2 regions of the Citrobacter sp. LJND-P06 genome follow, and region 2 is predicted to be linked to the other one. Evidence: predicted binding sites of a transcription regulator. Region 2 holds the regulator's gene; the other holds the start of a gene.
What was found. The regulator LexA, encoded in region 2, represses DNA repair genes until DNA is damaged. The targets are predictions, from matches to a motif close to TNCTGTATGTACATACAGNA.
Positions count from the first base shown of each region.

Region 1: a site for LexA is predicted at 1,400-1,419, ahead of rmuC (DNA recombination protein RmuC). Genes of this name have one in related genera too.

Region 1 is NZ_CP187317.1:4,532,184-4,535,602, reverse strand. It holds gene ACO7SM_RS21340 (glycoside hydrolase family 1 protein) at 1-897, opposite strand, end outside; gene rmuC (DNA recombination protein RmuC) at 1,484-2,911, shown strand; gene ubiE (bifunctional demethylmenaquinone methyltransferase/2-methoxy-6-polyprenyl-1,4-benzoquinol methylase UbiE) at 3,006-3,419, shown strand, end outside.
Region 2 is NZ_CP187317.1:4,288,512-4,291,930, forward strand. It holds gene dinF (MATE family efflux transporter DinF) at 1-1,144, opposite strand, end outside; gene lexA (transcriptional repressor LexA) at 1,302-1,910, opposite strand; gene ACO7SM_RS20250 (diacylglycerol kinase) at 2,020-2,388, opposite strand; gene plsB (glycerol-3-phosphate 1-O-acyltransferase PlsB) at 2,554-3,419, shown strand, end outside.

The sequences.
Region 1 (3,419 bases), 240 kb from region 2:
ATTAAGACCCAATATCTGAACGGTGTTTTCGCGAATGTCGCATAAATCCTGTTCAGTGTATTCAGGCATAAGATCGTGGACGCGCAGAGCATCAACCAGTTTAGGTGGGAAGATGCCTTTGACTGAAGGGTCGAGAAAACTACGGTTGTAAAACAGATCGGCGTATTCTGCGGCTTCTACGTCCCTGGGATGTTCGCTTCGCGGATACGTCGGGCTGAGATTAAGGATGATGCCCACTTTGCTTGTTAACTGATGCCGTTTAAACGCTTTAACGGCCAGCGCGCTCGCCAGAATGGTGTTGAATCCTACCTGAACACCGCGTTTGAAATCGATGACATTCGGGTAGTGGAAATCTTCCATATACCCGCCCAGTACGGGGCCAAGAGGTTCGTTGAAGGTAAACCAGTGAAAAACAAGATCGCCAAATTCCTGAAAACACGTATCGCAGAAATGCACATACGCAGCCACAACAGCGCGGTTTTCCCATCCGCCTGACTGCATCATCGCTTCCGGCATATCAAAATGGTAGAGATTCGCAAAAGGCTTGATCCCCTTTGCGTTCATTTCGCTTAACATTGCCCGATAAAACGCGACGGCATCCTGACAAACCTCTCCGGTGCCTTCAGGGAACAGCCTGGCCCAGGAGATCGACAGACGAAACGAGTTGTGCCCGGTCTGTTTCATCAACTCAATATCATCGACATATCGGTGGAAGAAATCGGTAGTGATATCGGTGTTTATACCCTGGTAAAAACGGTGTGGATATTTATCCCATGACATATCCCACTGGGTGCGGCCTTTGCCCGTGTTACCCCGTCCTTCAGCCTGCTCAGCAGACCAGGCGCTTCCCCACCAGAAATCATCAGGAAAACGCATAAACTGGGGTTGAATGTTCATTTCCCCACCCCTTCATTCAGGCCCGTCACTGTCTGTTCATAGTCAACATTTTCGAGATTCATTTTATTTACCAATGAAATAATTAGCTATCTAAGTAATCATATTCCCCTGTAATTTGTTTAGTAAACGCTTTGTTTTTTGGTGTTTTGTTTTTGTGATTGGCTTCACTTAAGGGCAATGATTGGCTGTTACTGCTCATAGTTGCGCTTACGATGGCGTTTAATTCTCTTTTTTAGTAAACAGCGAAGGAGTACGCGGCGCGGACGTAACGCTATGACAAAACAGACGTTACAGACAAAATAATGCCGTCAGTACAAAAGAGGACGGGAGGAATGCAGATGATGGTCAGAGTGAGAGACATTGCGGCCAGCAACAGAAGATATTCTCCTGCCCGTACAACTGATCGTTCGGGCCAGCACGTAATGTTGTCAGACAGCTACGGACTCTCGCAAGCGCGATCCTGATTGAGATTTGCGTAGCGCCTCGCAGGAAACTCCTTTTAAACTGGACGTTTATACAGCACAATTCTATTTTGTGCGGGTAAAGTCTGTTCCATCAGGCTTACGTCGTTTATGCAGGAGGCGTTGTGGATATCTCAATCATTGTTTATGCGGTTATCGCATTGGTGGGCATTGCGATTGGCTGGTTGATGGCCAGCTACCAGCATGCGCAACAGAAAGCCGAACAATTTGCCGAGCGCGAAGAGCTGGTCGCGGATTTAAGTGCGACAAAACAGCAGCTTGCTCAGAGCGATCACTGGCGCGATGAATGTGAGCTTCTCAACAATGAGTTACGTAGTCTGCGGAGTATTAATACCTCCCTGGAAGCTGACCTGCGTGAAGTCACCACCCGCATGGAAGCGACACAGCAGCATGCAGAAGACAAAATCCGCCAGATGATCAACAGCGAACAGCGTCTGAGCGAGCAGTTCGAAAACCTGGCAAACCGGATATTTGAGCAAAGTAACCGTCGGGTCGATGAGCAAAACCGCCAGAGCCTTAACGGCCTGCTGACGCCACTGCGCGAACAGTTGGATGGCTTTCGGCGTCAGGTGCAAGACAGCTTTGGTCAGGAAGCGCGTGAACGCCACACTCTGGCGCATGAAATTCGCAACCTCCAACAGTTGAATGCACAGATGGCGCAGGAAGCGGTCAACCTGACGCGTGCGCTCAAAGGTGACAACAAAACCCAGGGTAACTGGGGAGAAGTGGTGTTGACACGCGTGCTGGAGGCATCGGGTCTGCGTGAAGGTTATGAATACGAAACGCAGGTGAGCATTGAGAACGATGCCCGTTCCCGGATGCAGCCAGATGTGATTGTGCGTCTACCGCAGGGCAAAGACGTCGTGATTGACGCCAAAATGACGCTGGTGGCTTACGAGCGCTATTTTAACGCACAAGATGATTACACCCGCGAAAGTGCGATGCAGGAACACATTGCGTCGGTACGCAATCATATCCGTTTGCTGGGGCGTAAGGATTATCAACAGTTGCCAGGGTTGCGCTCGCTGGACTATGTCCTGATGTTTATCCCTGTTGAACCCGCTTTTCTGCTGGCGTTGGACAAACAGCCCGAACTGATTACCGAGGCGCTTAAAAATAATATTATGCTGGTAAGCCCAACAACCCTGTTGGTGGCGCTACGCACAATCGCCAACTTGTGGCGCTATGAACATCAAAGCCGTAATGCCCAGCAAATTGCCGATCGGGCCAGCAAGCTCTATGACAAAATGCGGTTGTTTGTCGATGATATGTCGTCCATTGGTCAGAGCCTGGATAAGGCGCAGGACAACTATCGGCAGGCGATGAAAAAACTCGCCTCAGGCCGTGGAAACGTGCTGGCCCAGGCGGAGGCGTTTCGCGGGTTGGGGGTGGAAATTAAACGCGAAATCAATCCGGATTTGGTTGAACAAGCCACGACGCAGGATGAAGAGTACCGTTTACGCTCTGTTCCAGAGCAGGCACAGGACGCTGCTTACCCTGATGATGAGGGAGGAAAGCAGCAATCACGCTAGCCCATTCGGGGTAGTTGAACCCAGTAGAAGGGTAGGGCAAATTGCCCCAATCTGTTACACTTCTCGAACATTTTATTGATGAGCAGGCACTGAGATGGTGGAAGATTCACAAGAAACGACGCACTTTGGCTTTCAGACCGTCGCTAAAGAGCAGAAAGCTGAGATGGTGGCCCACGTTTTTCATTCTGTGGCGTCAAAATACGACGTCATGAATGACTTAATGTCATTTGGCATTCATCGTTTGTGGAAGCGCTTCACCATTGATTGTAGCGGCGTTCGACGTGGGCAGACCGTTCTGGATCTGGCGGGCGGTACGGGCGACCTGACCGCGAAGTTTTCACGGATGGTGGGTGAGACGGGTAAAGTCATCCTGGCGGATATTAACGACTCAATGCTCAAAATGGGGCGTGAGAAGCTGCGTAATATCGGCGTCATTGGCAACGTTGAGTACGTTCAGGCGAATGCGGAAGCATTGCCATTCCCGGACAATACCTTTGACTGCATTACC
Region 2 (3,419 bases):
CCGCCGCACGCGTGGCCCCGATAAACATGCCATCCAGCAAATAACACCAGACACCGATTAACGGCAACACCACCTGCCAGATAAGGTAGCGATCGGCTAAAAGCTGAATTTGTGGCAACGACGTCAGCAACGCGATGATGTGTTCGCCCGCCAGGGCATAAACGAGAGCAAACAGCAGCGCCACAATCCCTGACTGTCGACATGCCGCACGCCAGACATCCAGCAACTGACTGCCGTCACGGGCGCCATACGCCTGCCCGGAATGTGCTTCGACTGCATAAGCAAATCCATCAAGGGCATAGGCGGTAAAGGTCAGCAGGGTCATCAGAACAGCATTCACCGCAATGATATCGCTGCCCAGTCGCGCCCCGAGAACCGTGATCGCGCCAAAGCACAGTTGCAGCAACAACGAACGCAGCATGATATCCCGGTTAAGCGCCAGCAAACGGCGGAAATTCCCCCGCCAGGCCTGTTTCAGCATCATGGATGACACGCCGCGCAATCTAAGCACTTTGCGCACCATCAACAGCCCAAGCAACAACGTGGCATACTCAGCAATCACCGTCGCCAGCGCTGCGCCCTGCACGTTCATATGCAAGCCCATCACCAGCCACAGATCGAGCACAATATTGAGAATGTTGCCGACAACCAGCAGGATCACCGGCGCACGGGCATACTGAACGCCCAGCAGCCAGCCCAGCAGCACCAGATTCGCCAGCGATGCCGGGGCGCTCAGCCAGCGGATCTCCAGAAAACGCCGCGCCTGTACCAGCACGGCTTCATTTCCACCGACGATATGCAATGCAAGATCGATGATTGGCGTGCGGAACAGCGCGATTAAGGTGCCCGCCCCCAGCGCCAGAATCAGTGGCTGCACCAGCGCACGCGCCAGCGCCTGGGGGTTTTTGGCGCCAAATGCCTGAGCCGTCAGCCCGGTGGTGCTCATGCGTAAGAAAAGCAACAACATGAAAAGAAAACTGGTTGCCGTTGCGCCCACAGCAACGCCGCCCAGATACACAGGGCTGTCCAGATGCCCAATCACCGCAGTATCGACCAGTCCCAGCAAGGGAACGGTGATATTGGAGAAGATCATCGGTAATGCGAGACACCAGAGTGCTTTGTCGGAAGAGGTAAAGAAAGGCATGCGGGAAAGCCTGAGAAGGAGTGATAAAAAAGAAGTTAGATCGTCAGATGATGGCGTAAATGCCCTATCCAGGCGTTTTTTCCAGGCCCGGTAAGCGTAGCGCCACCGGGCATGTCGCCGGATAACAGCGTAAACGTCTAATCCGGCCTGGAGAGAATTACAACCACTCACCGTTACGGATGACACCGACAGCCAGCCCTTCAATCGTGAAGTTTTGCTCGCGCAGGTCAACCACAATCGGTTTGAACTCACTATTTTCTGGCAGAAGTTCGATTTTATTGCCCTGTTTTTTCAGGCGTTTTACCGTGACTTCATCGTCAATACGCGCTACCACCACCTGGCCGTTACGCACGTCCTGAGTTTTGTGTACCGCCAGCAAATCACCGTCCATAATCCCAATGTCTTTCATCGACATACCGCTGACGCGCAGCAAGAAATCGGCATTAGGTTTAAACAGCGATGGGTCGACCTGATAGTGGCCTTCAATATGCTGCTGTGCCAGAAGGGGTTCCCCTGCCGCCACGCGACCGACTAAAGGCAGCCCCTCTTCTTCTTCCACCAGCAGGCGGATACCGCGAGAGGCGCCGGAGACAATCTCCAGGACACCTTTACGTGCCAGCGCTTTCAGGTGTTCTTCAGCCGCATTTGGGGAACGGAACCCCAAACGCTGCGCGATCTCCGCACGCGTCGGTGGCATGCCTGTCTGGCTGATGTGATCCCGAATAAGATCGAACACCTCTTGCTGCCTGGCCGTTAACGCTTTCATTCCGCCCCCTGGGTGTATATACAGTTATGCTGTGAGTATATACAGTTAAAGGCGATTTTGGAACCACAAACAGCACAAAAAACAAGAGATTTATCGGATTATGGAAGCCTTATCTAAAATGCGACCACAGCAGGATTCCCCAGGTGATCATCGCGACAAAAATCGACAGTAATACTGCCGCTGACCCCATATCTTTCGCCCGCCCGGAAAGCTCATGGTGTTCAGAGCCAACGCGGTCAACCACCGCTTCAATCGCGCTATTGAGGATTTCCACGATCATCACCAGCATGACAGAACCAATCAACAAAACGCGCGTGATGGCATCCACATCCAGCCAGCAGGCAATCGCCACGCCCAACAGCACAGCAACACTTTCCTGACGAAATGCCGCTTCATGAATCCATGCAGCACGAAAACCTTTCCATGAATAACCAGCAGCTTTAATGATTCGGGTAAATCCAGTGGTATTATTGGCCATCAAAAGAACCTTTTTGCGTTATCAGCGTCAATGACATTATATGATTAACCCACAAAATTCGGGTTACAGCGGCGCGAAGTATGACGGGATACACCAGAAATTCGCTAGACTTTCTGATATCCTTGCAGCGCATTTGCATTATTAACCAGAGGCTTTACATCGTTTATGTCTGGCTGGCCACGAATTTACTACAAATTACTGAATTTACCATTAACCGTACTGGTAAAAAGCAAGTCTATTCCAGCGGAACCCGCTCCGGAATTGGGGCTCGATACATCTCGTCCCATTATGTACGTTTTACCGTACAACTCAAAAGCGGACTTGCTGACATTGCGCGCCCAATGCCTGGCGCACGATCTCCCCGACCCGTTAGAGCCGCTGGAGATAGACGGAACTCTGCTGCCGCGTTATGTGTTTATTCACGGCGGCCCGCGCGTATTCACCTATTACACGCCGAAAGAAGAGTCGATCAAACTCTTTCACAATTACCTCGACCTTCACCGCAGTAATCCAGATCTGGATGTACAGATGGTGCCGGTATCGGTGATGTTCGGCCGCTCTCCGGGGCGTGAAAAGGGTGAGGTAAATCCCCCTCTGCGTATGCTGAATGGCGTACAGAAATTCTTTGCCGTTTCCTGGCTGGGGCGCGACAGTTTTGTCCGTTTCTCGCCTTCTGTTTCCTTACGACGGATGGCTGACGAGCACGGAACCGACAAAATTATTGCCCAAAAACTGGCGCGTGTGGCACGAATGCATTTCGCCCGTCAGCGTCTGGCGGCGGTCGGGCCGCGTCTGCCTGCCCGACAGGATCTGTTCAACAAGTTGCTGGCGTCAAAAGCCATTGCGCGCGCGGTGGAAGACGAAGCACGCAGCAAAAAAATCTCTCATGAAAAAGCGCAGCAGAACGCCATTGCGCTGATGGAAGAGATTTCCGCCAACTTCTCCTACGAGATGATTCGCCTGACCGACCGCATTCTGGGCTTTACCTGGAACCGACTGTATCAGGGGATCAATGTCCATAATGCAGAGCG